2 regions of the Kitasatospora sp. NPDC051164 genome follow, and region 1 is predicted to be linked to the other one. Evidence: predicted binding sites of a transcription regulator. Region 1 holds the regulator's gene; the other holds the start of a gene.
The links. The regulator HspR, encoded in region 1, represses chaperone genes until heat shock. The targets are predictions, from matches to a motif close to TTGAGNNNNNNNNNCTCAA.
Positions count from the first base shown of each region.

Region 2: a site for HspR is predicted at 7,160-7,178, ahead of lon (endopeptidase La). Genes of this name have one in related genera too.

Region 1 is NZ_JBITFB010000007.1:315,405-331,178, reverse strand. It holds gene ACIBEC_RS13570 (helix-turn-helix transcriptional regulator) at 55-339, shown strand; gene clpB (ATP-dependent chaperone ClpB) at 468-3,089, opposite strand; gene ACIBEC_RS13560 (LysR family transcriptional regulator) at 3,189-4,118, opposite strand; gene ACIBEC_RS13555 (TDT family transporter) at 4,190-5,302, shown strand; gene ACIBEC_RS13550 (LuxR family transcriptional regulator) at 6,107-7,102, shown strand; gene ACIBEC_RS13545 (LuxR family transcriptional regulator) at 7,092-8,024, shown strand; gene ACIBEC_RS13540 (hypothetical protein) at 8,995-9,612, opposite strand; gene ACIBEC_RS13535 (hypothetical protein) at 9,949-10,101, shown strand; gene ACIBEC_RS13530 (helix-turn-helix domain-containing protein) at 10,185-11,180, opposite strand; gene ACIBEC_RS13525 (heat shock protein transcriptional repressor HspR) at 11,394-11,924, opposite strand; gene dnaJ (molecular chaperone DnaJ) at 11,932-13,092, opposite strand; gene grpE (nucleotide exchange factor GrpE) at 13,316-13,933, opposite strand; gene dnaK (molecular chaperone DnaK) at 13,930-15,774, opposite strand, start outside.
Region 2 is NZ_JBITFB010000003.1:184,188-199,961, forward strand. It holds gene ACIBEC_RS05810 (MDR family MFS transporter) at 1-916, opposite strand, end outside; gene ACIBEC_RS05815 (MarR family transcriptional regulator) at 1,105-1,554, opposite strand; gene ACIBEC_RS05820 (ABC transporter permease) at 1,680-2,720, shown strand; gene ACIBEC_RS05825 (ROK family transcriptional regulator) at 2,862-4,076, opposite strand; gene ACIBEC_RS05830 (GtrA family protein) at 4,094-4,672, opposite strand; gene lon (endopeptidase La) at 4,729-7,137, opposite strand; gene ACIBEC_RS05840 (rhomboid-like protein) at 7,461-8,246, opposite strand; gene ACIBEC_RS05845 (response regulator transcription factor) at 8,810-9,544, shown strand; gene ACIBEC_RS05850 (ATP-binding protein) at 9,639-10,826, shown strand; gene ACIBEC_RS05855 (multifunctional oxoglutarate decarboxylase/oxoglutarate dehydrogenase thiamine pyrophosphate-binding subunit/dihydrolipoyllysine-residue succinyltransferase subunit) at 11,060-14,797, shown strand; gene ACIBEC_RS05860 (protein kinase) at 15,066-15,774, shown strand, end outside.

The DNA of each region.
Region 1 (15,774 bases):
AAGCCCGTCCCGCACGGGCAAGTTGAGCTGTTCTGAGTTGAGGGGGGAACAAAAATGGACGGAACGGTGACGGGGGAGGGCGCATCGCTCGGTGCGCTGCTGCGGACCATCCGGCTGGACCGGGGAATGACACAGGAGCAACTGGGTGACGCGACGGGGTTGAGCGTGCGGTCGATCCGCGACCTGGAGCGGGGCGTCTCCTGCCCGCGCGTCTCGACGTTACGGCTGCTGACCCAGACCTGGGACCTGCCGGAGGCCCAGGTGGCCGAGCTGCACCGGCTGGCGCGCAGCTGGCGGGACCGGTCGAGGCGGCGGCAGCGCCGGGGCGCGGCCGACTGACCCTACGGGGGCCCTACGGGGCTCTACGGGGCCCGCTGACCGTACGGGCGCGGTCGACCGAACGCAGCGGCGCGGGCCGCCCTCCTTCCACACGGAAGGAAAAGCGGCCCGCGCACGGCACTGCTTCACTACTTCTCCAGCGGCCCCCGGCCGCGGACGGTGAGGCGGTCGCCTTCCTCGTCCCGTTCGACCAGGACGGTGTCCCCGTCGTGCACCGCGCCGGACAGGATCGCCCGGGCCAGCTGGTCGCCGATCGCGGACTGCACCAGCCGGCGCAGCGGGCGGGCGCCGTACGCCGGGTCGTAGCCGGTGAGCGCCAGCCAGTCGCGGGCGGCCTCGGAGACCTCCAGGGTGAGCCGCCGCTCGTTCAGCCGCTCGCCGAGGCGGGCCAGCTGCAGGTCGACGATCCGGCTCAGCTCGCCGGTGCCCAGCGGCTCGAAGACCACGATGTCGTCCAGCCGGTTGAGGAACTCCGGCTTGAACGCGGCCCGGACGGCGCCCAGCACCAGTTCCCGCTTCTCCGTGTCCGGGGTGGTCGGGTCGACCAGGAACTGGGACCCCAGGTTGGAGGTGAGGATCAGGATGGCGTTGCGGAAGTCCACCGTGCGGCCCTGGCCGTCGGTGAGCCGCCCGTCGTCGAGCACCTGGAGCAGGACGTCGAAGACCTCCGGGTGCGCCTTCTCGACCTCGTCCAGCAGGACGACGCTGTACGGGCGGCGGCGGACCGCCTCGGTGAGCTGGCCGCCCTCCTCGTAGCCGACGTACCCGGGCGGGGCGCCGACCAGGCGGGAGACCGAGTGCTTCTCGCCGTACTCGCTCATGTCGATCCGGACCATCGCCCGCTCGTCGTCGAAGAGGAAGTCGGCCAGGGCCTTGGCGAGTTCGGTCTTGCCGACCCCGGTCGGGCCGAGGAAGAGGAAGGAGCCGGTCGGGCGGTCCGGGTCGGCGATGCCGGACCGGGTGCGGCGCACCGCGTCCGAGACGGCCTGCACGGCCTCCGCCTGGCCGATCAGGCGCCTGCCCAACTCCTCCTCCATGCGCAGGAGTTTGGCGCTCTCGCCCTCCAGCAGGCGGCCGGCCGGGATGCCCGTCCAGGAGGCGACCACATCGGCCACGTCGTCCGGGCCGACCTCCTCCTTGACCATCGGGGCGGAGGCCGCCCCGGGCTCGTGGTCCGCCGTCGCCGCGCGCTCCTGGGCGTCGGTGAGCTCCTTCTCGGCGGCCGGGATCTCGGCGTACATCAGCTTGGACGCCCGCTCGAAGTCCCCGTCGCGCTGGGCGCGTTCGAGCGCTCCGTGCAGGTCGTCCAGCCGCTCCTTGAGCTCGCCGACCCGGTTGAGGCTCTTCTTCTCCTGCTCCCAGCGTGCCGTGAGCACGCTCAACTGCTCGTTCTTGTCGGCGAGATCGCGCCGCAGCCGGGCCAGTCGGTCGACCGAGGCCGGGTCCGACTCCTTCTCCAGGGCCAGCTCCTCCATGCGCAACCGGTCGACGGAGCGCTGGAGTTCGTCGATCTCGACCGGGGAGGAGTCGATCTCCATCCGCAGCCGGGAGGCCGCCTCGTCGACCAGGTCGATCGCCTTGTCGGGCAGGAAGCGGGAGGTGATGTAGCGGTTGGACAGGGTGGCCGCGGCGACCAGGGCGGCGTCCGAGATCTGCACCTTGTGGTGCGCCTCGTACCGGCCCTTGAGGCCGCGCAGGATGGCGATCGAGTCCTCGACGCTGGGCTCGCCGACCAGCACCTGCTGGAAGCGGCGCTCCAGGGCCGGGTCCTTCTCGATCCGCTCGCGGTACTCGTCCAGCGTGGTGGCGCCGACCATCCGCAGCTCGCCGCGGGCCAGCATCGGCTTGAGCATGTTGCCCGCGTCCATCGCGGAGTCGCCGCCGGCGCCCGCGCCGACCATGGTGTGCAGCTCGTCGATGAAGGTGACGACCCGGCCGTCGGAGGCCTTGATGTCGTTCAGGACGGCCTTCAGCCGCTCCTCGAACTCGCCGCGGTACTTGGCGCCCGCGACCATCGCGCTGAGGTCCAGCGCGACCAGCCGCTTGCCGCGCAGCGACTCCGGCACGTCGCCGGCCACGATGCGCTGGGCCAGGCCCTCGACCACGGCGGTCTTGCCGACGCCCGGCTCGCCGATCAGCACCGGGTTGTTCTTGGTCCGGCGGGAGAGCACCTGGACGACCCGGCGGATCTCGTGGTCGCGGCCGATCACCGGGTCGAGCTTGCCGTCCCGGGCGGCCTGGGTGAGGTCGGTGCCGTACTTCTCCAGGGCCTTGTAGGTGCCCTCCGGGTCCGGTGAGGTGACCCGGCTGCTGCCGCGGACGTCCTTGAAGGCGGCGAGCAGGGCCTTCGGCGTCGCGCCCTGGTGCGCCAGCAGCTCGGCGACCGGCCCGCCCTCGGCGGCCAGGCCGACCATCAGGTGCTCGGTGGAGACGTACTGGTCGTCCAGGTCGTCCGCGCGCTTGCCGGCCTCGGTGAGCACCGCCAGGGTGTCCCGGGCGAGCTGCGGCGCGGCGACCGTCGAGCCCATCGCGCTGGGCAGCGCGGCCGACTGGCGGCGCGCCTCGGCGCCGACCCGGGCGACGTCGGCCCCGACCGCCTCCAGCAGGGGCCGGGCGATGCCCTCGGGCTGCTCCAGCAGGGCGATCAGGATGTGCACCGGCTTGACGTCCGGGTTGCCGGCCGCGCCCGCCTGCCGGATCGCGGCGGACAGGGCGTCCTGCGTCTTGGTGGTGAACTTGCTGGCGTCCACTGCTGGGGGGTCCTCCCTCGTCGTCGTTCACTACTGCTGGCTACAGCATGCACTAAGTTGAGTCTATTCCGCTCAACTTTTGGTTCAATCCCCTCGCGCTCAACTTCTGGCTGAACGCTTGGGGGCGTTCCTCCGGGTCAGCACCAGCAGCTCCCGGGCCGGGCCGCTCGGCCGCTGACCGGCCGGCCACACCGCGCGCAGCGGCCGCCGCAGATCCAGGCCCTCCGCCAGCGGCACCTCGACCAGCCGCCGGGTCGCCAACTCCTCCACCACCGCCAGCTCGCTCAGGCAGACCGGCCCCGCCCCGGTCATCGCCGCCGCCTTCAGCGCGGTGGACGAGGCCAGTTCGAGGCGGGGCTGCGCGGCGCCCCCGAACGGCCGCAGCGCCATCTCCAGCACCTCCCGGGTGCCCGAGCCGGGCTCGCGCAGCACCAGCGGGGTGGCCGCCAGCTCGGGCCCGGTCAGCGGGGCGCGGCGGCGCGCCCACGGGTGGCCGGGCGCCACCACGACCACCAGCCGGTCCGCCGCCACCACCGCGCCGGCCAGCCCGGGCGGGGTGGCCGGGCCCTCGACGAAGCCCAGGTCGGCGTGCCCGGCCAGGACGTGCCCGGCGACCTCCGCCGAGTTCGCCGTCCGCAGCGTCACCGCGGTGCCGGGACTGGTCTCGTAGAGCCCCAGCAGCCAGCCCGGCATCAGGTACTCGGCGACGGTCAGACTGGCCACCACCCGCAGCTTGGCGTCCCGGCGCTCGCGCAGCGCGTCGATCCCGGCGTCCAGCGCCTGCGCCGCCTCCACCACCTGCCGGGCCCACTCGACCACCAGCCGGCCCGCCTCGGTCGGCTTGCTGCCCCGGGGCGAGCGGTCCAGCAGCGGAACGCCGATCTGCCGCTCCATGCCCTTGATCCGGGCGCTGGCGGTCGGCTGGCTGACACCCAGCTCGGCCGCCGCCCGTCCGACGCTGCCCAGCCGGGCGACCGCGAGCAGCAGTTCCAGGGCGCCGAGTTCGGGGACGTGCGGGGAGAGGGCCATAGATCCAGGCTATGCCCCCATAGGATCCTCGGCGCTACCGGTGGCCCGCCTTCGGACCGATGGTGGGGAGCATGTCCACCTTGGCCGAGCTCCGCCCCCTCACCCGCCCCGCCGTCCGCCGCTCCCGGTACGACCTCTCCCAGCTCGGCCCCAACTGGTACGCCGCCGTGATGGGCACCGCGATCCTCGGCAACGGCGCCGCCGCCCTGCCCGTACGACTGCCCGGGCTGGTCGGCTTCGGCGAGGTGATGTGGGCGCTCGGCCTGGCCGCCCTGCTGGTGCTGGGCTCGGCCCGGCTGGTCCACCTCACCCGGCACCGCGAGGCCGCCCGCGCCCACCTGCTGGAGCAACCGGCCGTCGCCGTCTTCTACGGCTGCCCGCCGATGGCCCTGCTCTCGGTCGGCCTCGGGACGATGACGGTCGGCTCGCGGGTCATCGGCACCGGCCCGGCCGTCGCCGTGGACGCCGTGCTGTGGGGCGTCGGCACCCTGTACGCGCTGGCCGTGGCCGGCGGCATCCCGTACCTGATGATCACCCGGCACCCGGTCTCCGTGCTGGAGTCCAACCCCACCTGGCTGCTGCCGGTGGTCGCCCCGCTCGTCGCCTCCGCCTGCGGCCCGGTGCTGATCCCGCACCTGCCGGCCGGGACGCCGCAGCAGGCCATGCTGTACGCCTGCTGCGGACTGTTCGGGGTCGGGCTGCTGGCCACCCTCGTGCTGCTGCCGGTGGTGTTCACCGGGCTGCTCCACAGCAAGCTGCCCACCCTGGCGCTCACTCCCTCGCTGTTCCTGGTGCTCGGCCCGCTCGGCCAGTCCGTCACCGCCGTCCACCAGCTCTCCGACGCCGCCCGCCCGGTGCTGCCCGCCCTGGCGCCCGCCATGCTCGACCTCGCCGAGCTGTACGGCGTCGCGGTGATCGGGGTCGCCATGCTCTGGCTGGCTGTCGCGCTCGCCGCCAACCTGCGTGCCCGCCGGGCCGGGATGCCCTTCGCGATGACCTGGTGGGCGTACACCTTCCCGATCGGCACCTGCGTCACCGGCGCCTCCGCGCTCGCCCGGCACACCGGCTTCGGGGGCTTCACCGCGCTGGCCGCCGGGCTGTACCTGCTGCTGGCGGTCGCCTGGGTGCTTGCGGCGGGTGGCACGGCGGCCGGGCTCGCGCGCGGGCGGCTGCTGGCGCGCTGAGGCGGGCGGGCGGACCGTGGGTGCGCCGAGGTGTACGGGCGGACCGCGCCGGGGTCTCGCCGCTGCCCGGGGCGACCGACGCCGCCCCGCTGTCACCGCGCGTAGACACGCAGCTCAGGACCATGCCGCCGTTGCAGGAACGCGCACCCGCAGCCTGACCGGAGACAGCCAACCGGCGGTACCGCCGGGCGCCGCCCGCACCCCCTGCTGGCCTCGGCCTTTACCGGAATCAGTCCCGCCGCCTCCCGCCTCGCGCCCGCCCCGCAGTGCAGGTAACTGCAATTGCGCGAACATGCACTCGGGCGGCACTTGTTCACCGGCCGTCACACTGTGAGGGTGGAGACACGCCAAGTCGCCCGGGCAACCGCAGCCCGACGGTGGCGACTTGCTCTTCGGAACTGACCGCAGGCGCACCATTCCCGCGCCGGTGGAACGTGGGGGAAGAGCGCCGGCCGGGGACCATGTGTGGTGATGGCCCCCGGACCCGGAGCCGTCGAGGCGTTGCTGCTCCGCCTCGACGGAATCGCCGTGGCATTGGCGTGCAGACGGCGGGCCCCGATGTCCCGGTGTGCGACGGCACCCGGGCCCGGGTGCCCGCCGTTCCGACCGCGGTACCGCGGCCGCCCGAGCGCGGACCGCCGGACCGCATGATCACGTCGGACCGCATGATCACGTCGGACCGCGTGATCACGCCGGACCGGCACCCGGTACCGTGAGCCCGCCCGGCACCCGGTACCCGCGGTTCGCGCGGCGGTGGAGCGCGGGCAGCACCAGGGGAGACACGTCCGGCAGGGAGAGTGCGACGTGACGGCGGAACCGGCGGTCGCGCCGCACCAGGCAGGACCCGTGGGCGAGGAACCCGACGAGGCCGCCCGACAGCTGTACCTGGCGATCATCGCCGAGGGCGGCCGCATCCCCTGCGGAGCGGTCGCGGACGCCGACCGGGGCGCCCTCCAACAGCTCATCGACATCGGCCTGCTGATGGTCAACCCGATGGACCGCTGCTACACCGCCGTCAGCCCCCGCTCGGTCAGCGACCGCCTCGGCTCCGAACTCCGCAGCGAGGCCACCCGGTTGCTGGTCCGCGCCGAAAACCTCCCGGGCGCCCTGGACGGCCTCACCCGCGCCTACGACGCGATGCCCCGCCCCTCCGGCCGGGCCGGCGGAGCCGTCCACGTCGAAGGACACGTCCACATCCGCCAGCGGATCTCCCAACTGGTCTCCGACTGCCGCTCCGAAGTCCTCACCGCCCAGCCCGGCCACCGGCCCGCCGACACCCTGCAGGTCGCCCTCCGCCAGGACGTCCAGCTCCTCCAACGCGGCTGCTCACTGCGCACCATCTACCAGCCGATCGCCCTCGCCGAACCGCCCGCCCTCGCCTACGCCGAGGAAGTCACCCGGCACGGCTCCCTCATCCGCGTCCTCGACGAACCCTTCCAGCGGCTCATCGTCTTCGACCGGACCGTCGCCGTGATCTCCGCCAGCGACGACAACAGCACCGCCGCCTTCATCATCGACCCCGCCACCATCACCTTCCTCGTCGGCACCTTCGAACGCGACTGGGCCCGCGCCGACAGCGCCGAAGCCACCGCCGCCCTCGGCCAAGGACCCGCCCGCACCATCCCCGACCGGGTCGGCCGCCTCCTGGCCCGCGGCCTCACCCAGCGCGCCGTCGCCACCCGCCTCGGCCTCAGCGAACGCACCGTCGCCGGCCACATCTCCCGCCTCCGCGACCGCCACGGCGCCCAAACCCTCTTCCAGCTCGGCTGGCTGATGAGAGGCGCCCGCGATGACCGATGAACCCGGCCCGGCCGAGCAGACCCTCTACCTCAATGCCGTCCGCTGCGGCGGCCGACTGCGCCCCGAACGCCTCGCCCCCGCCGACCGCCCCGCCTTCGCCGCCCTCGTCGCCCGCGGCCTCCTCACCACCACCGCCACCGGCTGGACCGCCGCCAACCCGCGCGCCCTCGGCGACCGCCTCGGCGCCGAACTGCGCACCCGCGCCACCCGCCTGCTCCAGCACGCCGAACGGCTCCCGGACGCTCTCGCCCCGCTCACCCTCGCCTACGACGCCGTCCGCCGCCCGGACGGACCCGGCGGCGACCCCGTCCACATCGACGGCAACGCCGACATCCGCCAGCGCATCTCCGAACTCATCTCGGAATGCCAGGAAGAAGTCCTCGCCGCCCAACCCGGCCCCCGCCCCGTCGAGGGCCTCCGAACGGCCCTCGCCCAGGACCTCTCCCTGCTCCGCCGCGGCTGCTCACTGCGCACCATCTACCAGCCGGCCACCCTCACCGACCACAGCGTCCAACGCCAGATCGCCCTCCGCACCCGCCAGGGCGCCCGGGTCCGGCTGCTCGCCGAACCGTACGAACGGCTGCTCGTCTTCGACCGCAAAGCAGCCGTCATCCGCGCCGCCGAGGACCGCAGCCGCGCCACCTTCCTCACCGACCCCGCCGTCGTGGCCCACCTGGTCGCCCATTTCGAACGCGACTGGGCCCGTGCCACCCCCGCCGACCGCCACCTCGAACCCCCGCACCCCACCACCGTCCGCATCGGCCGCCTCCTCGCCCGCGGGCTCACGCAGCGGGCGATCGCCAGCCGGATGGGGCTGAGCGAGCGGACGGTGGCCGGTCACATCGCGCGCCTACGGGAGTCGTACGACACGGAGACGCTGTTCCAGCTGGGCTGGCAGATGAGGGGAGCCCGTGATGCCTGAGCCCGATCCGCCCGACGCCGCCGCCCGTGAGCTCTACCAGGAGATCCTCAGGGAAGGTGGGCGGATCCGCGTCAGCGACATCCGGCCCGAGGACGAACCGGCGGTCAAGCAGCTTGTCGACCTCGGCCTCCTGGTCCTTCGGATCGCCGACAGCGCCTACAGCGCGGTGAATCCCCGGGTTGTCGGCGAGCGCATCGGTGCGGACCTGCGGGAGGAGAGTGCCCGTCTGCTTGTCAGGGCTGCTCTTGTGCCGGATCTCCTGGAGGACCTGGCCCCGGCCTACGACGGGGCACCTCGGCGGAGCCAGTCGGCCGGGGGCGTGCGGCGGATGGCCGACACGGTCGAGATCCGGCACCTGATCTCCCAGATCGCCAAGGACCACCCGCACGAGGCGCTGGCCGCTCAGCCCGGCGGACCGCGGCCGCACGGTCACCTGGCGGATGCGCTGGACCAGGCCCGCCGCTACGTCGAGGGAGGCGGCGTCATGAACACCATCTTCGAACCCTCGGCTTGTTCCGACCCGCGAACCGTCGAATACGCGATGCGGTCGACGCGGGTCGGTGCTCCGATCCGGCTGCTGGAGGGCCCCTTCACCAAGACGCTCGTCTTCGATCGGGCCGTCGCGCTGATCCCGGCCACCGCCGATCACACGGTGGCCGCTGTGGTGGAGGATCCCGCGATGGTCGCCTACCTGGTCGACGTCTTCGAGCGGCAGTGGGAGCAGGCCCAGGTGGTGGACCGGCAGACGCTCGCGGACGGATCCGCCGGGCCCACGGCGTTCGAGCAGGTGGGCCGGCTGCTTGCCCGCGGGCTCACGCAGCGGGCGATCGCCAGCCGGATGGGGCTGAGCGAGCGGACGGTGGCCGGTCACATCGCCCGGCTGCGTGAGCTGTACGACGCGGAGACACTGTTCCGACTGGGCTGGCAGATACGGGGAGCCCGGACGGGGAGTCCGGTGGGTGAGCGCTGCTCAGCCGGTGGCGGCGCCGGTCGGCCAGTAGCCGGGGACCGGGGGCTGCTGCCGGGGGACGTTGAACTGCTCGCCGGGGGCGGTCCAGAAGCCCTCCCGGAGGGAGAGCGCCATGCCGGCCCAGTCGAGGGCGGTCTCCACCGTGTGGTTGAGGGCCTCCTGCGACCAGGTGTCGTCGAACACCAGCGGCAGGACGGGGGCGACCTGCTCGATCGTGGCGATCAGCGGGTTGTGGGTGATGGCCTCGTCGACGAGGAGGACGATCGGCTTCCGCAGCGCCGACGCCCACCCCAGCTCCAGGCTCACGCCGGCCGAGAGCGGCGCTCCCACGTAGGCGAACACGAGGTCCGCGGACTGCAGGGCGCGGAAGTCGGACGGAACGCGGGGCTCCGGTGCGCGGCCGGAGATGGTCCAGGCGTCACTGTGGTGCGCGCTGTACACGGCGGCACCGCTGCGGAGCAGGGTGGTGCGAAGCGTCGTCAGCCGCGTCCGGCTGGCGAGCGTCACCACACTGTCGGCCGGTCCGGTCAGCCGCATCAGCGGCGCGGCCAGGAACACACGCGCACGCCGACCCTCGGGGGCCTGGCTGTCGTGGTGACGCAGGTAGGGCTCGGTCATGTCGACTCCGGGGAAAGGCCGACCGGGTGAGAAACGTGGTGCCGGCGGGCGCTGAGGACAGTGGTTTTCGCGTCGGAGACCCGGTGGAGATTTGGGCGGATATTTGACGGTACAGCGGCAAGTTCGCTATCTCCGTGGGACCGTCGGTGGCGAACTGATCGTCTATCAGTGGTCGCGGTTCCGTCCAGCGATCCGCCCTGTCATCTCGATGCCTGGCAGAGAGATGACGCTCGACGGAGCGGCCGGGAGATGACACCCTTGCGGAACGTACGGCATCATGTGGATGCTAGTTCTATTGGTCCGGTTCACAGAGTTCGAGAGAAGGAGGGTGGGTCCGTGTCCGTACGTCGACTCGTCCGTAAGGCCGCGCTTCCGATCCTCATCGGAGTAGCGGTGCTCACCACTGGTCTTCTCTCCTCCGGCGGCGGGCAGGCGGCCACTGCCGACACCGCAATCGTTGCCGTTGCCGACGACCTGCACTGGAACTGAACCTGACAGCGACTCCTGATCGAGGCGGCGCGCGGAACGGCCGGATCCGGTGCCGCGGACGGGGCGCCTCCGTCTTCCGGCTTTCAGTCGGTTTCTGCTCGCGGTGACCGGCCGAGCACATATCCGAGCTGGAAGAGTGAGTCGACGTTGTGCTCCTCTCTCATCTCCGCGATGTGCCGCGCGAGCGTGCGCTCGCTGATGCCGAGCCTCCGCGCGATGGCCCGGTGGTTGGTGCCGGCCAGCATGAGGTCGATGATGGTCTGCCGGAGCCTGGACACCACCTGGTGCGGGACGGCCCGATTGCCGTCGAATTCCAGGGCTCTGCCCCAGCTCCGTTCGAAGACCTCCTCGATCAGGAAGCTGATGACGGCCGGATCGTGGACGAAGGCGGCGGCGCTGTAGTCGGCGGCGACCGGGATGACGGCCACGCGGCGATCCACGATGATCAGCCGGGCGTACGGTTCGTCCAGCGTCCGGAACTGCCACCCTTCTGCCGTCAATTGCGCCACGTAGTCACGTGTTGGCTGGTGGTAGCGGGTGCTCGCGTGGTAAATCGTCCGCATCGAGGCGCCGTGGCGGAGGATTTCCAGGTCTCGTTCCAGAAACGAGGTGAGCATTTCGGCGGGCCTTGGTCCACCGGGCTGCATGGAAAGTCCTTCCAGGACCCCCGGGGCTGCCGACTGTTGGAGCCTCTGATTAATCAGAGCCTTTCCGTGGACATATTCGACCGAGCCGCCGGTGGTGTCCGGGGCGTGGAATGCCTCGGAGAGGTCGCTGAGATCGGCCGGCAGGGAAACTGCTTTTGACAGCAAATCGAGTGCTTGTCGTTGCCATGCCGAACTCAGGCTGCTCGCGAGTTGTGCCGGATCGGCAGCCAGCAGTGCTCCGGGTTCTTCGCTGTCGGGTATGAGTAGCCCGAGATCAAGCAGCTCTTCGAGAGCGGGGCTTCCGGCAGCCGGGCCGGCGTCCGGAGTGATACGACCGTTTTCATTCACGGCCTGCAGGTAGAGCTTTCGGGCGTCCTCGGACAGGATCCGTGATGCGGCAGGTCCCGTCCCTGCGTGCTCTTGCCCACTCATCTTCGGCTCCTAGTGCTGACCGTCACGTAGTCAACGCGATTGTCGTCTGCTGTGGCAAGGATCTTAGGTGGCGGTGATGAGTCGACTGACGAGAGACGCCTTGCCACAGGTAGATCGACGACTTCTGCCTAGGACAGAACTCTCTCACTGCAAAAGTGCCGCCGGCACCCCCCGAACAGGAGGGGGCCGGCGGCGGTGTCTGTGCGGCCGTGGTCAGCGCTTGGGGCGCCAGACGACGAGGGCGCTGGACTGCGGCGTGGGGGGCTGGTACGGGACGAGGTCGCGGCGGTAGGAGGCGTGGACGGCGGCCTCGCGTTGCTGGAGGGCGGCGGCGGCGCCTTCCAGGGAGTCGGCGAGTTCCGCGACGCGGGACCGGAGGGCGGTGACCTGGTTCTCCAGCTCGATGATCCGCTTGATGCCCGCCAGGTTGATGCCCTCGTCCTGGGAGAGCCGCTGGACCTCGCGCAGTTGCTGGATGTCGCGGGAGGAGTAGCGGCGGCCGCGGCCCGCGGTGCGGTCGGGGCAGACCAGGCCGAGACGGTCGTACTGGCGCAGGGTCTGCGGGTGCAGGCCGGACAGTTCGGCGGCCACGGAGATGACGTACACCGGAGTGTCCTCGGTGAGGACGTACGGCGGCGGGGCCGAGGGGGCCCGGCGGGGGCGGCGGTTGCCGTTGCCGGGCAGGCCTTCGCCGATGCCGGGGCCGATCGGGGTGTCGGGGTTGATCGGATTCATCGGGGACATCTGGTCGTCACGCTCCCTTCGCCGCCCGGAAGAGGGCTGCTCGCGGATCGTCGGAGGCGGTGGCCTCGCGGTACTGCTCCAGGGCGTTCAGCGCGTCGCCGGTGACGTGCTGTGGCACCACGACCTCGACGGTGACGAGGAGGTCGCCGCGGGTGCCGTCCTTGCGGGTGGCGCCCTTGCCGCGGGCACGCATGGTGAGGCCGTTGGCGCTGCCCGGGGGCAGCTTGAGCTTCACGGCGGGGCCGCCGAGGGTGGGTACCTCGATGGTGGCGCCGAGGGCCGCCTCGGGGAAGGTGACCGGGACGGTGACGGTGAGGTTGTCGCCCTTGCGGCCGAAGACCGGGTGCGGGTCGACGTGCACGGTGACGTAGAGGTCGCCGGGCTGGCCGCCGCGTTCGCCCTGGGCGCCCTTGCCCTTGAGCCGGATGCGCTGGTCGGCCTGGACGCCGGCCGGGATGCGCACCTGCATGGTGCGGGCGGAGGTGGCCCGGCCGCTGCCGTGGCAGTCGGTACACGGGTCGTCGACGATCATGCCCCGGCCGCGGCAGTCCTTGCACGGCTCGGAGAGCGCGAAGGCGCCCTGGCCGCGGCTGACGGTGCCCGCACCGACGCAGGTGGGGCAGACCCGCGGGGTGGTGCCGGACTTGGCGCCGGTGCCGTTGCAGGTGCGACAGGGGGCCTGGCTGGTCATCCGCAGCGGGACGGTCGCGCCGTCGACCGCCTCCTCGAAGGAGAGCGTCACCTCGGTCTCGACGTCGGCGCCGCGCCGGGGCTGGGCCTGCCGGGTGCCGCCGCGGTTGAAGAGGCCGCCGAAGACGTCGCCGAGCCCGCCGCTGCCGCCGGCGTTCTGGTTGCCGCTGAAGAGGTCGCCGAAGTCGAAGCTGTAGCTGCCGGCACCGCCGGGTCCGCCGCCGGACCGGAAGCCGCCGTTGGCGAAGAGGCTGCGGGCCTCGTCGTACTCCTTGCGGCGCTTCTCGTCGGAGAGGACGTCGTACGCCTCGGAGATGTCCTTGAACCGCTCCTCGGCCTTGGCGTCACCCGTGTTGGCGTCGGGGTGGAACTCGCGCGCGAGTTTGCGGTAGGTCTTCTTGATCTCGGTGGCGGTGGCGTCCTTGGGCACGCCGAGGACCTTGTAGTAGTCCTTCTCGACATAGTCCTTGCCACTCATGCGTCCACCTCGCTTCGCTCGGCAGCCGCTGAGCGGTACACGCGCCCCTTAACGGTTCGCTCGCTGCGCTCGCTCACGGCTCCCGCCACCTCCCGATGTCCATCGTCACTGTGCTGTCAACAGCAAGGGAACGCAACGCCGTTGACAGCGCGCTGCGGAGCCGGCCGCCGTTCTGGCCGGCGTACGACTCCGCAGCGCACTGGTTGTCAGCTGTCACAGGTTGTCAGCTGTCCGAGCCACCGTCGGACTCGTCCGCGTCGCCGGACTTCGCGTCGGCGTCGCCGACGGTCTGGGTGCCCGGCTGGGGCTCCGCGACGGCGACCATCGCCGGGCGGATGATCCGCTCGCCGATGCGGTAGCCGGGCTGGAGGATCTGCACGCAGGTGTCCTCGGTGACGTCCGAGGAGTAGCTGTGCATCAGCGCCTCGTGCATGGTCGGGTCGAAGGGCTCGCCCTCCTTGCCGAACTGCTGCAGGCCCAGCTTGGCGACGACCGTTTCCAGGGACTCGGCGACGGACTTGAAGCCGCCCGTGACCTCGCCGTGCTCGCGGGCGCGGCCGATGTCGTCCAGGACCGGGATCAGGGACTCCAGGATGTTGGAGACCGCGATCTCGCGGACGGTCAGCCGGTCGCGCTCGACCCGCTTGCGGTAGTTCTGGTACTCGGCCTGCAGGCGCTGCAGGTCGGCGGTGCGCTCGGTCAGCTCGCGCTTGACGGTGGCGAGCTCCTCCGGGGAGCCCTCGGCGGCACCGGCCGCCGCGGCTTCCTCGGCGGCCTTGATCACGGCCTCTTCGGCGGCGGAGTCGTCGCCGGGCTTTCCGCCCTGCGGCTTGTCCGTCATGCCGACGCACCACCCTTGGGCTTCTCGTCGTCGACGATCTCGGCGTCGACGACGTCGTCGTCGGCCTTGGCCTGGGCGGAGTCGTCGGCCGCGGCGGCACCGGCGGGGGCGTCGGCGTTGGCGTAGAGCGCCTGGCCGAGCTTCTGCGCGGTGGTGGAGACCTTCTCCGAGGCCTCGCGGATCGTCGCGATGTCCTCGCCCTTCAGGGCCTCCTTGAGCTCGCCGATGGCGGTCTCGACCTCGGTCTTGACGTCGGCGGGGAGCTTGTCGGTGTTGTCGGCGATGAACTTCTCGGTCGAGTAGACGAGCTGCTCGGCGGAGTTGCGGGTCTCGACGGCCTCGCGGCGCTTGTGGTCGTCCTCGGCGTACTGCTCGGCCTCGCGGCGCATGCGGTCGACCTCGTCCTTCGGCAGCGAGGAGCCGCCGGTGACGGTCATCTTCTGCTCCTTGCCGGTGCCGAGGTCCTTCGCGGCCACGTGCATGATGCCGTTGGCGTCGATGTCGAAGGTGACCTCGATCTGGGGCAGGCCGCGCGGCGCCGGCGGCAGGCCGGTCAGCTCGAACATGCCGAGCTTCTTGTTGTAGGCCGCGATCTCGCGCTCGCCCTGGTAGACCTGGATCTGCACGGACGGCTGGTTGTCCTCGGCCGTGGTGAAGATCTCGGAGCGCTTGGTCGGGATCGTGGTGTTGCGCTCGATCAGCTTGGTCATGATGCCGCCCTTGGTCTCGATACCGAGGGACAGCGGGGTGACGTCGAGCAGCAGGACGTCCTTGACCTCGCCCTTGAGGACACCGGCCTGGAGCGAGGCGCCGATGGCGACGACCTCGTCCGGGTTGACGCCCTTGTTGGCGTCCTTGCCGCCGGTCAGCTCCTTGACGAGCTCGGCGACGGCCGGCATGCGGGTCGAGCCGCCGACCAGGACGACGTGGTCGATCTCGGAGAGCGAGATGCCGGCGTCCTTGATCACGTTGTGGAACGGGATCTTGCAGCGCTCGAGCAGGTCGGCGGTCAGCTGCTGGAACTGGGCGCGGGTGAGCTTCTCGTCCAGGTGCAGCGGGCCCTCGGCGGAGGCCGTGATGTACGGCAGGTTGATCGAGGTCTCGGAGGACGAGGACAGCTCGATCTTGGCCTTCTCGGCGGCCTCGCGCAGACGCTGCAGGGCCATCTTGTCCTTGGACAGGTCGACGCCGTGGCCGCTCTGGAACACCTTGACCAGGTGGTCGACGACCTTCTGGTCCCAGTCGTCGCCGCCGAGGTGGTTGTCACCGTTGGTGGCCTTCACCTCGACGACCCCGTCGCCGATCTCCAGCAGGGAGACGTCGAAGGTGCCGCCGCCGAGGTCGAAGACCAGGATGGTCTGGTCGTCCTTGTCGAGGCCGTACGCCAGCGCGGCCGCGGTCGGCTCGTTGACGATGCGCAGGACGTTGAGGCCCGCGATCTCACCGGCCTCCTTGGTGGCCTGGCGCTCGGAGTCCGAGAAGTACGCCGGGACGGTGATGACGGCGTCGGTGACGGTCTCGCCCAGGTACGCCTCGGCGTCGCGCTTCAGCTTCTGCAGGATGAAGGCGCTGATCTGCTGGGGGTTGAAGTCCTTGCCGTCCAGGTTGATCTTCCACCCGGTGCCCATGTGGCGCTTGACCGAGCGGATGGTGCGGTCGACGTTGGTGACCGCCTGCCGCTTCGCCACCTCGCCGACCAGGACCTCGCCGTTCTTGGCGAAGGCGACGACGGACGGCGTGGTCCGGGCGCCCTCGGCGTTCGTGATGACGGTGGGCTCGCCACCTTCGAGAACGCTGACGACCGAGTTCGTCGTGCCGAGGTCGATGCCGACCGCGCGTGC
Region 2 (15,774 bases), on a different contig from region 1:
TGAGGAAGGTGGTCGCGCCGTACATCCCGACGCCGACCAGCACGCTGGCGATGGCGGCCAGGGTGACGGTGCGGTACCTGAAGAGGTCCGGCGGGATGATCGGCTCGGCGGCGCGGCGCTCGACCACGATGGCCAGCGCGCCCAGCAGCAGGCCGCCGCCGACCATGGCCGCGGTCTGCCAGGACAGCCAGGCGTAGTTCTTGCCGGCCAGCGTGATCCAGATCATCAGGAGGCTGACCGCGGCGGTGATGACCAGCGCGCCGAGGTAGTCGATCTTCGCCTTGCGCTTGACCACCGGCAGCTTGAGGGTGCGCTGGACCACCAGGATCGCGGCCAGCGCGAACGGGATGCCGACGTAGAAGCACCAGCGCCAGCCCAGCCAGGAGGTGTCCACGATGACGCCGCCGATCAGCGGGCCGCCGATGGTGGCGAGCGCGAAGACCGCGCCGAAGTAGCCGCTGTACCGGCCGCGCTCGCGCGGCGGGACCATCGCGGCCAGGCAGATCTGGCCCAGCGCAACAACACCGCCGGCGCCGACGCCCTGCAGCGCGCGGCAGGCGATCAGTTCACCGGTGTTCTGCGAGAGCCCGGCCAGCGCGGAGGTCGCGATGTAGATCAGCAGGGCGATCTGCAGCAGCAGCTTCTTGCTGGCGAGGTCGGAGAGCTTGCCCCAGATCGGTGTGGAGGCGGTGAGGGTGAGCAGGGCCGCGGTGATCACCCAGGTGTAGGCGGACTGGCCGCCGTGCAGGTCGGCCAGGATGTGCGGCAGGGCGTTGGAGACGACGGTCGAGGAGAGCACGGCCACGAAGAGGCCGAGCAGCAGGCCGGAGAGCGCCTCCATCACCTGCCGGTGGGTCATCTGTTGGTTGTCGGCGGCGGCGGCGGTGCCGCTCGCGGCCTCGGTGGTCACGGTCATCTGGGTCCTTCGGCGCAGGCGTGCGGGATACGCGCATCATGAAACTTCGTTGCCTTAAGCAACCATAGGCCTAAATGGTTGAATTAGGCAACTTTCTTCAAGGCCGAGTAAAGGCCCGCACCGCGGGCCCCGGTCACACCCTCGCAGCCGCCCGGCTCAGCGGACACCCGGCTCAGCGGGCACCCGGCTCAATCGGCCGTCGGCTCCCCCAGGACGTCGTTGAAGCGGTGCAGCAGTTCCCCGAAGCGGACCACGTCCTCCGGCGACCAGCCGCCCATCACCTCGCGCACCCGTCGCATCCGGACGTCCCGGGCGGCCAGGAAGCGCCGTCGCCCGTCCTCGGTCAGCGACACCAGCGCGGCCCGGCGGTCCAGCGGGTCCGCCTCCCGGGCCACCAGGCCGAGTTCCTCCAACGCGCGGATCTGCCGGCTCACCGTCGCCTTGCCCACCGCGAAGTGCACGCCGACGTCGGTCACCCGGACCCGGCCGGCCTGCTCGATGTAGCCGAGCATGCTGTACGCCATGCCCTCCAGTCCGGGGTGCACCCGGCGTGAGAGTTCAGCCACTCCGGCCCGGCCCCGCCGGAACATCAGCGCGACCTCGCGCTCCACCGCCACCAGGGCTTCCTCGTCGCTCACCGCGCCAGTATCGCCCAGCGGCACCGGCCGGATTCGGCACGGGAGGTACGACAACCCAACTACTTCATGGTATGAAGTATTGGTTCTGGAAGATCCGTTTTTCCCCGATACGCAAGGAGATGTGGATGGCAGCCCCAGGGCAGGGTTTCGTCGCCGAACTGAAGAGCGCGGTCACCCCGCGCGCGGCACTGCTCGTGATCGGAGTGCTGCTGCTCCAGCTCGGCTTCATCACCTCCTACATCGGGGCGCTGCACAAGCCCGCCCCGCACAACCTCTCCATCGCGGTGGTCGCCCCGCCGCAGGTCGCCCCCAAGCTGATCGGGGCACTGGAGGGGGTCCCGAACGACGCCGTCAAGGCCGTCACCGCGCCGGACGCCGAGACCGCGACCGCGCAGATCAAGGACCAGAAGATCTACGCCGCGTGGGTCGTGAACCCGAACGGCACCGAGGACACCCTGCTGGTCGGCGGCGCCCGCGGTCCGTCCGCGGCCAAGGCCGCCGAGAGCATCACCACCGCGATCGACCAGACCCAGGGCCGTACGGTCAAGGTCCAGGACGTCGTGCCGCTCGCCAAGGGCGACACCAACGGCCTCTCCTCTTTCTACCTGGTGATCGGCTGGTGCGTCGGCGGCTACCTGGTCGCCTCGATCCTCGGCATCAGCGCCGGCTCCAAGCCGGCCAACGCGAACCGCCTGCTGATCCGCCTGGGCGTCCTGGCGCTCTACTCGATCGCGGCCGGCATCGGCGGCACGGTCATCGCCGGACCGGTGCTGGACGCGCTGCCCGGCTCGATCCTCGCCCTGTCCGCCATCGGCGCCCTGGTGGTCTTCTCGGTCGGCGCCTTCACCATGGCGCTGCAGTGCCTGTTCGGGATCATCGGCATCGGCCTCGCGGTGCTGGTCTTCGTCGTCCTGGGCAACCCGAGCGCGGGCGGCGTCTACCCGGCACCGATGATGCCGCCGTTCTGGCGGGCCATCGGCTCGGTGATCCCGAACGGCGCCGGCACCGGCGCCACCAAGTCGATCGCCTACTTCGACTCGACCAACCTGGGGATGCCGATCCTGGTCCTGGTGCTCTGGGCGCTGGTCGGCATCGGCATCGCCTTCCTGGCCGTCCTGCGCGGCCCCCGCGCCGAGCAGCGCGAGCCTGCCGCCGCGGAGGCCTGACGCCACCGAGGCCCGGTCCTCCCCCACCGCACCGAGCCCCCGGCCCCACCGGCCGGGGGCTCGGCCCGTTCCGGCACCGGGGCTCCGGGCACCGGGCACCGGGGCGCGGCCCGTTCCGGGCGAGGTGGTCCCAGCCGGGGGTCAGTCGCCCGCGAGCAGCCCCGGGTCGGCGACGATGGCGCGGACGACGCGCACCGCCGCGCCCAGCAGCGGGCCGCGGCGGCCCAGCCGGGAGACGGTCAGCCGGTCCTCGGCCCACGGCCGAACGGTGACCCGGGCAACCAGTTCGGCGCGCATGGCGGGAAGCAGCCAGGGTGCCAGCCGGGCGTAGCCGCCGCCCAGCACGACCTCGGCCGGGTCCAGCAGGTTGACCGCGCCGGCGGCCGCGATACCGAGCGCCGACCCGGCGCCGGCCAGGGCCGCGCGGACCGGTTCCTCGCCGGCCTCGGCGCGGTCGGCGAGCAGCGTCACCCAGTCGCCCCGGGCGCCGGTCAGGCCGGCCGCCCGCAGCACCGCCGCCTCGCCCGCGTACTGCTCCAGGCAGCCGTGCGCCCCGCAGGCGCAGCGGCGGCCCGCGGGGTGGACCGGCACATGGCCGAACTCGCCCGCGTGGCCGCGCGCGCCGCGCAGCAGGCGCCCGCCGACAATGATCGCCGCGCCGACCCCGGCCTCGGCGGAGACGTACAGGAAGTCCTCCGCCCCGTCGCCCAGCCAGTGCTCGGCCAGTCCGCCGAGGTTGGCCTCGTTGTCGGCCTCGACCGGCAGCTCGGCCAGGCCGTCGGCGGCCGGTCGCAGCGCGGCGCGCAGTTCGGCGGCCAGCGGGACGACCTGCCAGCCCAGGTTGGCGGCCCGCTGCAGCACCGCGCCGGATTCGCCGACCAGGCCGGGGACGGCCAGGGTGAGTCCGGCCGGGCGCAGGCCCGCCTCGGTGACGGCCGAGCGCAGCAGCCGGGCGAGGTCGGCCATGACGGCGGCGGGTGCCCGGCCGTGGTTGGAGATCTCCTGACGCCGAACGGCGCGGACCTCCCCGCGCAGGTCGACCACGCAGGCGCCCAGGTGCCGGACGCCGATCTCGGCGCCGAGGCCGCCGGGCCCGAGCGGGTTGAGTCCGAGCGCGGTGCCGGGGCGGCCGACCTTGCCGCTGGGTGCGGCGGGGCCCTCCTCGACCACCAGGCCGCCGGCGATCAGCTGTTCGGCGAGCGAGGAGACCGCGGCCCTGGTCAGTCCGGTCTCGGCGGCCACTTCGGCGCGCGAGCGCGGGCCGCTCGCGATCACTCCGAGCACCAGGGCCAGGTTGGCCCGGCGCATGCCCTGCTGGCTGGCGGGCCCGGTCCGGATACCGTCCGGTTCGTGCATCAGGCTCACCTCGCCCCTTACGGCACATCCCGTGGCATCTCGGGTGCAGCGTAACCGGCTTCCGGGGGCACCGCCCTCACCAGAGCGGCCTCGGCCCCGGGGTGCTCGGCGGGGTGCTCGGCGAGCCGGGTGAAGACCCACCGCTGCATCGCCCAGAAGCGGAACAGCATCGCGACGAAGGTGCCGACGACCATGCCGCTGAGGAAGTCCGCGACCTCCTGGGCGAAGGAGCTGATGTACGGCTCGCGCAGGTCCAGGACGTAGCGGGAGATCGCCAGCGGTACGTCGTTGACGCCGATCGCCACCACGCTGACCAGGAAGAACAGCAGGGCCTCACGCTGCCGGCCGCCGGCCCGGAAGGCCCAGCTGCGGTTCAGCACGTACGAGACGACGGTGGCGATCACGGTCGCGATGGTCAGCGCGATCACCGGCTTGTGCTGCAGCACGGTGAACTTGAGCTGGAGGTTGATCGCCATGGTGAGCACGAAGCAGGAGCCCCCGACCAGCAGGAACTTCATCAGTCGGCGGTGCCGCACCAGGAAGGGGCGCAGCCGGTCCGGCACCCGGGCCAGCGCGCGCTGCGTGGGGGACGGCATCTCCGCAGTCTCGCACGCGGAGATGCCGTCGGCCCCTCGGGCCAGCGGTTCGCCGATCAGACGGCGACCAGCACCTCGGCCGGCTCCAGCGCCAGCTTCAGCACCTCGCGGACATCCGCCACCGGGTGGACGGTGAGCCGCTCCAGCACCTCGGCCGGGACGTCGTCCAGGTCGGCCTCGTTGCGCTTGGGGATGATCACCGTGGTGACCCCGGCTCGGTCGGCGGCTAGCAGCTTCTGCTTCACCCCGCCGATCGGCAGCACCCGCCCGGTCAGCGACACCTCGCCGGTCATCGCCACGTCGGTGCGCACCTTGCGGCCGGAGAGCAGCGAGGCCAGCGCCGTGGTCATGGTGATGCCGGCGCTCGGCCCGTCCTTGGGGACGGCTCCGGCCGGGACGTGCAGGTGCACGCCGCGGTCGCGCAGCGAGGTGACCGGCAGTTCCAGCTCGGCGCCGCGCGAGCGCAGGAAGGAGAGCGCGATGTGCGCGGACTCCTTCATCACGTCGCCCAGCTGCCCGGTGAGGGTCAGCCCGGTGCCGCCGGTCTCGGCGTCGGCCAGCGAGGCCTCGATGTAGAGGACGTCGCCGCCGGCGCCGGTCACCGCGAGGCCGGTGGCCACGCCAGGGACGGCGGTGCGGCGCTCGGCCGGTTCCTGGGCGGACTCCGGCACGTGGTGCGGGCGGCCGATCAGGGCGCGCAGGTCCGCGGCGCCGACCGTGGCGGGCAGCTCGCGCTCGCCGAGCTCGGCCTGTGCGGCGATCTTGCGCAGCACCCGGGCGATCGAACGCTCCAGGGTCCGGACGCCGGCCTCGCGGGTGTACTCCCCGGCGAGCTTGCGCAGCGCGGTCTCGTCCACGCTGACCTGCTCGCCGCCGAGGCCGGCCTTCTCCAGCTGGCGCGGGAGCAGGTGGTCGCGGGCGATGACGACCTTCTCGTCCTCGGTGTAGCCGTCCAGCCGGACCAGCTCCATCCGGTCGAGCAGCGGCTCGGGGATGGCTTCCAGCACGTTGGCGGTGGCGAGGAAGACGACGTCGGAGAGGTCGAGCTCGACCTCCAGGTAGTGGTCCCGGAAGGTGTGGTTCTGCGCCGGGTCCAGCACCTCCAGCAGGGCGGCGGCCGGGTCGCCGCGGTAGTCGGAGCCGACCTTGTCGATCTCGTCGAGCAGGACGACCGGGTTCATCGAGCCGGCCTCCTTGATCGCCCGCACCACCCGGCCGGGCAGCGCGCCGACGTAGGTGCGCCGGTGGCCGCGGATCTCGGCCTCGTCCCGGACGCCGCCGAGCGCGACCCGGACGAACGAGCGGCCCATGGCGCGGGCCACCGACTCGCCGAGCGAGGTCTTGCCGACGCCGGGCGGGCCGACCAGCGCGAGCACCGCGCCTCCTCGGCGGCCGCCGATCAGGCCGAGCCCCTGGTCTGCCCGGCGCTTGCGGACGGCGAGGTACTCGACGATGCGCTCCTTCACGTCGGCCAGGCCGGCGTGGTCGGCGTCCAGCACCGCGCGGGCGCCGGCGATGTCGTAGGCGTCCTCGCTCCGCTCGTTCCAGGGCAGTTCCAGGACGGTGTCCAGCCAGGTGCGGATCCAGGAGCCCTCGGGGGACTGGTCGGACGCGCGCTCCAGCTTGTCGACCTCCTTGAGCGCGGCCTCGCGGACCTTCTCGGGCAGGTCGGCGGTCTCGACCCGGGCGCGGTAGTCGCCCTCCTCGTCGGCCGCTTCGCCGTTCAGCTCGGCCAGCTCCTTGCGGACGGCGTCCAGCTGGCGGCGGAGCAGGAACTCCTTCTGCTGCTTGGCCACGCCCTCCTCGACGTCCTTGCGGATGGTGTCGTTGACCTCCTCCTCGGCGAGGTGGTCGCGCAGCAGGGTCAGCGCGTACTCCAGGCGGGCGACCTGGTCGGCCTCCAGCAGCACCTTGAGCTTCTGCTCGGCGGTGGCGAAGGACGCGTAGCCGATGTTGTCGGCGAGTTCGCCGACGCCTTCGATCTGCGCCACCCGGTCCACGATCTGCCAGGCGCCGCGCTTGCGCAGCCACTGGGTGGACAGCGCCTTGTACTCCTTGACCAGCTCGGCGGCCCGGCCGGCCACCGGGGTGCCCACCGAGGACTCCCGGAACGGCGTGGTCTCCACCCAGAGGGCGGCGCCGGGGCCGGTGGTGCCGACGCCGATCCGGACCCGGCGCACGGCACGCACCAGCGCGGCAGGCTGCCCGATCGTGCCCGGGCCATCGGCCAGCCGGCCGACCTGTTCCACGGTGGCCAGCGTGCCGACCGCCGCGTACGAGCCGTCCACCCGCGGGACCAGCAGGACCTGTGGCTTGGTGCCGCCGGCGGCCGCAGCCCGGGCGGCCTCGACCGCTGCGCGCACCTCGGTGTCCTTCAGGTCCAGCGGGACGACCATGCCCGGCAGGACGACCTCGTCGTCCAGCGGCAGCACGGGCAGGGTGAGCGGAGTGGACGTCGATGCCATGATCTCTCCCCAGTCAGTGAAGTTGAGTCGACCTGACTAAGGCCTGGCGGGCGCCGGATGTTCCCCGGACTTCGTTCGCCGTGAGCGAACACGATCCGGCCGGGAAGGCCCCGCGGACGGGGCCGCAGGCGGCCGTCAAAAGAACGTGAAAAGAGCGCTGAGTGATTCCTGGGAAACCCTCGGCACGCGAAGGGGGCGTCAAGCACGGAGAGCCCGGAGAAACCCGCGGAGCCCGCGGAGCCCGGAGCGGACCTCGGCGCGCGGACGTCGGCGCGCGGACGTCGGCGCGCGGACCTCAGCGCACGGACCTCAGCGCACGGACCTCAGCGCACGGCCCGCACGGGGGCCCCGCCGCGCGCGGGCGCGGGCACGGCGCCGCCGACCGTCGCCGCGGCCGGACGGAGCCGGGGCGGGCGCCGCTCGGTGCGGCGCAGCCAGCGCCACAGCGCCACCCCGGTGAGTACCGCCGCCGGGTGCCCCACCGCGGTGACGACGTCCTTGTCGGAGGCGATCTGCTCGGCGATCATCAGCCCGGCGCCGCCCAGCGCGAGCAGCCGCCCGCGCCAGGAGAGCAGCCCGGCCACCGCACCCAGGCAGGCGAGCACGCCGTAGCTGACCCCGATGTCCAGGTGGTCCATCACCTCGGGCGCCATCCGCCCGGTCTCCACCGCGATGATCACCACGCCCTGGGAGAGCAGGGTGGCCGCGACGTGGCCGATCGCGAAGACCGCCGCCGCCCGGGCGGACCCGACCTTGCGCTCCAGTGGCGCGAGGGTGAACGCGAATCCCCAGAGATAGGGCATCCACACCTCGCCGGCCACCCAGAAACCACTCAGGACCAGGGCACGCAAAGGGTGCTGCAGCAGGTTGTGGCCGTCCGAGCTGGAGGCTTCCTGCAGTCGCTGCACGAGTTCCGGATCGGCGAATTTCGCGAAGGTCGTGGTGGCGCCCACGACCGCGAGGTATCCGAGCGTGAAGGGGTTGCGCCGGGGCGTGGGAACGCGGTCCAGCAGCCATTGGACGGCGCCGGCGCGCAGGCCGAGCCGGAGCATTCCGTACGGCGCTCCCGCGGGCACGCGCCCGTCGGCACCCTGCCGCAGTCCCGCCATGCCGCCTCCGCTCCACACCCGCAGCCACCGGCTCCCGCCCGGTGCCCAACGTACCGGCGCGCACCGCGGATTCCGCCCGGTCGGGTGTTGTCGTGCCCACGGTACGTCGAGGTTCTGGGAGGCACCTGGGAAAAGCCGGTGAAGACCGTCGCCGTAGCGGAGTGCCGGATTCCAGGCATTGGTCCAGACCTTCTCCCGATTAACGCGTCAGTAGGGCCTCTGACCGGCGACTTGATGTCAACTCGACTGCATACGTACCGTTACGCAGTGAAAAATCGCCGGGTAAGGTATCGGCCCGTGCCCACTCGTGCAGTGGGTCCGCGGGCGGCCGGAACGGCCGGCCCACGGGCCGGAAACGTCCGGTCCACCTGCCGGAAAGCATCCGCTGTCCGTACGCTGCGAAGTGCGCGGGAGAAGTGGGCGGCCGACAAGTCCGTCCTCGCCTCCCGATCACGCAACGGGACGGCGGACCCGGCACAGTCCACGACGGAACAAGACTACGAGCGGAGCCCCGCCATCCCCACAGGTGGCCGGCCCGCAGCCCTGGGGGCGGTGGCGTGACCGTGACAGAAATTCAGCAGGACAACCACACCGGCGGCACGGTGAGCAGCCAACGCAGAGTGCTGGTGGTGGAGGACGAGCCGACGATCGCCGAGTCGATCGCGGCCCGACTGGGTGCGGAGGGCTTCAAGGTCGCCGTGGCCCACGACGGTCCCGGCGCGGTCGACGGCTTCCACACCTGGCAGCCGGACCTTGTCGTCCTCGACATCATGCTGCCCGGCTTCGACGGCCTGGAGGTGTGCCGCCGGATCCAGGCCCAACGCCCGGTCCCGGTACTGATGCTGACCGCGCGCGACGACGAGACGGACCTGCTGGTCGGCCTCGGCGTCGGTGCGGACGACTACATGACCAAGCCGTTCTCGATGCGCGAACTGGCCGCCCGGGTCAACGTGCTGCTGCGCCGCGTCGAGCGCGCCCAGCAGGCCGCCCGGACACCCGCGCTCGGCAGCCTGCGCTTCGGTGAACTGGAGATCGACCACGTGCAACGCCGGGTCCGGCTGGCCTCGGGCGACGTCCACCTGACGCCGACCGAGTTCGATCTGCTCGCCTGCCTGGCCGCCCAGCCGCGCGCGGTGCTCACCCGCGAGCAGCTGCTGGCCGAGGTCTGGGACTGGACCGACGCGTCCGGCACCCGCACCGTGGACAGCCACGTCAAGGCACTGCGCCGGAAGATCGGCGCCAGCTGGATCCGCACCGTGCACGGTGTCGGGTACGCACTGGAGGCCCCGCTCTCCTGACGGCGAGCCTCGGGCGACGGGCCACCGGGGGGCCCGTGTCCCGATCGACGCCGTGCCACCACGCGGGGGGACACACGCGGGACCACAGGGACCAATGACCTTTCCACAGCAACGCAACGGGGAATCCGACGGCGCGCGGCCGCAGCCGCTGGCCGTCCGTGCCGCCCGCCGGGTCTGGGCCGACATCCGGCCGCTCGACCCGGTCCGCTCGATCAAGGGCAAACTCGCCCTGCTCGTGATCGTCTCCGTGTTCCTGGCCACCGGGATGGTGGTCGTGGCGATCAGGTCCGAGACCCAGATCCGGATCATCATGGTCTTCTCCATGATCGCCTCGCTGCTCTTCATGCAGTTCCTCGCGCACGGGCTGACCGCCCCCCTGCGCGAGATGACGGACGCCGCCCGCGCGATGGCCTCCGGCGACTACAGCCGCCGGGTCGAGGTGAGCTCGCGCGACGAGATCGGCGAACTGGCGGCCGCCTTCAACGGGATGGCCGCCGACCTGGAGGCCGCCGACCAGCACCGCCGCGAGCTGGTCGCCAACGTCTCGCACGAGCTGCGCACGCCGATCGCCGCGCTGCGCGCCGTCCTGGAGAACGTGGTCGACGGTGTCGTCCAGCCCAATCCGGCGACCCTGGGGGCCGCGCTGGAGCAGACCGAGCGGCTCGGCCGCCTGGTCACCCACCTGCTCGACCTCTCCAAGATCGACGGCGGCGTGGTCGACCTGGACGCCCGCCCCTTCGAGGTGCGCGAGTTCCTGGACGGCGTGCTGCGCGGGGTCACCGTGGACGGCGCGACGGCGGGCGGGGCCTTCTCCCGGCGCGGGGACGTCCGGCTGGCCCTGGAAGTCAGTCCGGCCGGCCTGACCGGCGTGGCGGACCCGGAACGGCTCCACCAGGTGGTCGCCAACCTGGTCGACAACGCCTGCAAGCACTCGCCGCCCGGCGGCACCGTGACGGTGCGCGCGCGCCCCGGCGGCGAGGACGGCGCCCTGCTGCTGGAGGTCCAGGACGAGGGCCCGGGCATCCCCCTGGCCGACCGCACCCGGGTCTTCGAGCGGTTCAGCCGCAGCGGCACCGCGACCGCGTCCGGAGCGGGCGCGGACGGCGGCACCGGCCTGGGCCTGGCCATCGCCCGCTGGGCGGTGGAGCTGCACGGCGGACGGATCGCGGTGGCCGAGTCGCCGAGCGGCTGCCGGATCGAGGTCCGCCTGCCCGGGCAGCGCCAGGACGACGGCCGGGACATTTGTCACAGATCCGACACAGACGCATACGAAGATCGCTAGAGGATTTCCGCAGGTCTTTGTCCGGTTTCATCCGGATATAGACGCAGTTTGGGGCCGATCGCTTCCCTGCAGATACGGCTTTCTAACGCACTTTTTCAGCCAAAGTGCAGGTCAGGACTGTGATCTGGACGACGCCTGGCCCCCGGGGACTGCGCGATCACCGGTCAGGGGCGTAGCCTTAATCCCCGCTGTCCAAACATCCCAAAAGGAAGCGGAAGAGGGCGGTTGCCGCCGTGTCGCCACAGTCCCCTGAAACCCCCAACAGCTCGGCTAGCTCCACAGGCTTCGGCCCCAATGAGTGGCTCGTCGACGAGATCTACCAGCAGTACCTCCAGGACCCGAACTCGGTCGACCGAGCCTGGTGGGACTTTTTCGCCGACTACAAGCCCGGTACCGAGGTGACCCCAGTGACCCAGGCCGCGACCCAGGCCGGCCCCACGCCGACCCCTGCCGCTGCCCCCGCGCCCGCCGCCGCTGCTCCGGCCGCGACCGCCCCCGCCGCACCGGCCGCCCAGGCCGCTCCGGCGCCGGCTGCCGCCCCGCTCGCCGCCGCGCCCGCCGCGCCCCCGGCTCCGAAGGCCGCCGCCCCGGCCGCGGCCGCGCCCGCCGGACCCGAACTGGTCCAGCTGCGCGGCCCGGCGAAGGCCGTCGCCACCAACATGGACGCCTCGCTGGAGGTGCCGACCGCTACCTCGGTCCGCGCCGTGCCGGCGAAGCTGTTGATCGACAACCGCATCGTCATCAACAACCACCTGCAGCGCGCCCGCGGTGGCAAGGTCTCCTTCACCCACCTGATCGGTTACGCCCTGGTCCAGGCCATCAAGGCCGCGCCGGGCATGAACCACAGCTACAAGGTGGAGGACGGCAAGGCCTTCCTGGTCAAGCCGGAGCACGTCAACCTCGGCCTGGCCATCGACCTGGTCAAGCCGAACGGCGACCGCCAGCTCGTCGTCGCGGCCATCAAGAAGGCCGAGACGCTCGACTTCTTCGGCTTCTGGCAGGCCTACGAGGACATCGTCCGCCGGGCCCGCGCCAACAAGCTGACCATGGACGACTTCACCGGCGTCACGGTCTCGCTGACCAACCCCGGCGGCATCGGCACCGTGCACTCCGTGCCGCGCCTGATGCAGAACCAGGGCACCATCGTCGGCGTCGGCGCCATGGAGTACCCGGCCGAGTTCCAGGGCTCCGCCCCGGAGACCCTGTCCCGCCTGGGCGTCTCCAAGATCATGACGCTGACCTCGACCTACGACCACCGCGTCATCCAGGGCGCGGCGTCCGGCGAGTTCCTGCGCGAGATCCACCGTCTGCTGCTCGGCGAGAACGGCTTCTACGACGAGATCTTCGAGTCGCTGCGGATCCCGTACGAGCCGGTCCGCTGGGCCACCGACGTCGCCACCACCCACGACGACGAGGTCAACAAGACCGCGCGCGTCATGGAGCTGATCCACTCCTACCGGGTCCGCGGTCACCTGATGGCCGACACCGACCCGCTGGAGTACAAGCAGCGCAAGCACCCCGACCTGGACGTCACCACGCACGGCCTCACCCTGTGGGACCTGGAGCGCGAGTTCGCGGTCGGTGGCTTCGGCGGCCAGAAGATGATGAAGCTCCGCGACATCCTCGGCCTGCTGCGCAACACGTACTGCCGCACGGTCGGCATCGAGTACATGCACATCCAGGACCCGAAGCAGCGCAAGTGGCTGCAGGACCGCCTGGAGAAGCCGTACTCGAAGCCCGAGCGCGAGGAGCAGCTGCGGATCCTGCGCCGGCTGAACTCGGCCGAGGCGTTCGAGACCTTCCTGCAGACCAAGTACGTCGGGCAGAAGCGCTTCTCGCTGGAGGGCGGTGAGTCGCTGATCGCGCTGCTGGACGCGACCATCGACGCCGCCGCCGAGCACCGCATCGACGAGGCCGTCATCGGGATGGCCCACCGCGGCCGCCTGAACGTGCTGGCCAACATCGTCGGCAAGCCGTACGGCAAGATCTTCGGCGAGTTCGAGGGCAACCTCGACCCGAAGTCGATGCACGGCTCCGGCGACGTCAAGTACCACCTGGGCGCCGAGGGCACCTTCACCGGCCTGGACGGCGAGACCATCAAGGTCTCGCTCGCCGCGAACCCCTCCCACCTGGAGGCCGTGGACCCGGTCGTCGAGGGCATCGCCCGCGCCAAGCAGGACATCCTGGACCAGGGCGGCACCACCTTCCCGGTGCTGCCGATCCAGATCCACGGCGACGCGGCCTTCGCCGGCCAGGGCGTCGTCGCGGAGACCCTGAACATGTCGCAGCTGCGCGGCTACCGCACCGGCGGCACCGTGCACGTCGTGGTGAACAACCAGGTCGGCTTCACCGCCGCCCCGGCGTCCTCGCGCTCCTCGATGTACTGCACCGACGTGGCCCGCATGATCGAGGCCCCGATCTTCCACGTGAACGGCGACGACCCGGAGGCCGTGGTCCGCGTCGCGCGGCTCGCCTTCGAGTTCCGCCAGGAGTTCCACAAGGACGTGGTGATCGACCTCATCTGCTACCGCCGCCGCGGTCACAACGAGGCCGACAACCCGTCGTTCACCCAGCCGCTCATGTACGACCTGATCGACAAGAAGCGCTCGGTGCGCAAGCTGTACACCGAGGGCCTGATCGGTCGCGGCGACATCACCATGGAAGAGGCGGAGCAGGCGCTCCAGGACTTCCAGGGCCAGCTGGAGAAGGTCTTCGCCGAGGTCCGCGACGCGGCCCAGGCGCCGGCCGACGCCACCGCCGGCAAGCCGGTCGCCGACTTCCCGGTCTCCATCCAGACCGGCATCTCCCAGGAGATGGTCAAGCGGATCGCCGCCTCCCAGGTCAACCACCCGGACTGGCTGACGGTCCACCCGCGTCTGCTGCCGCAGCTGCAGCGCCGCGCCGGCTCGGTCGAGGACAACACCATCGACTGGGCGATGGGCGAGACCCTCGCCATCGGCTCGCTGCTCATGGAGGGCCACCCGGTCCGCCTGGCCGGCCAGGACAGCCGCCGTGGCACCTTCGGCCAGCGGCACGCCGTCCTGATCGACCGCAAGACCGGCGAGGACTACACCCCGCTGCAGTACCTCACCGAGGACCAGGCCCGCTACACCGTCTACGACAGCCTGCTGTCGGAGTACGCGGCCATGGGCTTCGAGTACGGCTACTCGCTGACCCGCCCGAACGCGCTGGTCATGTGGGAGGCGCAGTTCGGCGACTTCGTCAACGGCGCGCAGACCATGGTGGACGAGTACATCGCCTCCGCCGAGCAGAAGTGGGGCCAGCACTCCGGCGTCACCCTGCTGCTGCCGCACGGCTACGAGGGCCAGGGCCCGGACCACTCGTCCGCCCGCCCGGAGCGCTTCCTGCAGATGTGCGCGCAGGACAACATGACGGTCGCCATGCCGACCCTGCCGTCGAACTACTTCCACCTGCTGCGCTGGCAGGCGCACAACCCGCACCACAAGCCGCTGGTCGTCTTCACCCCGAAGTCGATGCTGCGTCTGAAGGCCGCGGCGAGTGCGACCGAGGAGTTCCTGTCCGGCTCGTTCCGCCCGGTCATCGGCGACACCACCGTCGACCCGGCGCAGGTCCGCAAGGTGGTCATCACCGCCGGCAAGTTCTACTACGACCTGGAGGCGGCCCGCACCGAGCGCGGCGTCACCGACACCGCGATCGTCCGGGTCGAGCGGCTCTACCCGCTGCCGGTGGCCGAGCTCCAGGAGGAGCTGGCCCGCTACGGCGACAACGTCCAGTTCGTCTGGGCGCAGGAGGAGCCGGACAACCAGGGTGCCTGGCCGTTCATCGCGATGAACCTGGTCGACCACCTGCAGGTCGCCATCGGCCGCAGCGCCGGCGGCTCCCGCCTGCGCCGCGTCGCCCGCACGACGGCCTCGTCCCCGGCGGTCGGCTCGGCCAAGCGGCACATCGCCGAGCAGCAGGCGCTGATCGAAGAGGTCTTCTCGCTCTGACGCCCTGAGGCTCCGGTGCCCTGACGCACCGAAACGAAGCGGCCCCCGCTCTCCCACCCGGGAGAGCGGGGGCCGCTTCGTTTCGGGGAGAACCGTTTCACCGCCGGGCCATGCCAAGGTCCCAGCTCTGCAACCAAACCGGAGCCCCGGTGCACGGGCTCCTGACGGATCGATAGGTTATGCCTCGCCAGTAGGACTCCGGACGCCCGTCATCGCGCCCCGCCGACTCGGCCGTACCGCCTCACCGCTCTCCCAGGGGGATCACCACATGACCGCCGACACGCCTCGGGACGCCGAAAAGCTCCCGCCGGTCTTCCAGCCGCTCCTCCCGGACGACCCCAAGGAGGTCGGCGGCTACCGGCTGTTCGCCCGGCTCGGCGCCGGCGGCATGGGCCGGGTCTACCTGTCGTACACCCCGGGCGGGCGCCCGGTCGCGCTCAAGGTGGTGCGCCCGGAGTTCGCCGAGGACGGCGAGTTCCGCCGCCGCTTCGCCCAGGAGGTCAGCAACGCCCAGCGGATCCACGGGCTCTACACCGCGCAGGTGATCGACTCCGGCGGCCTGGACTCCGACGCCCCCTGGCTGGTCACCGCGTACGTCCCCGGCCCGTCCCTGCAGCAGGTGGTGCGCGAGCACGGCGCGCTGCCGGTACGCACCGTCCTGCTGCTGATGGGCGGCATCGCCGAGGCCCTGCAGGCGATCCACAGCGTCGAGGTGGTCCACCGCGACCTCAAGCCCGCCAACGTGCTGGTCGCCGGCGACGGCCCGCGGGTCATCGACTTCGGCATCGCCCGGGCCGCCGACGCCACCGCGCTGACCGGCACCGGCTACCGGATCGGCTCCCCCGCCTTCATGTCCCCCGAGCAGGCCCAGGGCCGCCCGGTCAGCCCGGCCACCGACGTCTTCGCGCTCGGCGCCCTGGCCGCGTACGTGGCCGGCGGCACCGCGCCGTTCGGCGACGGCCCGGACACCGCGGTGC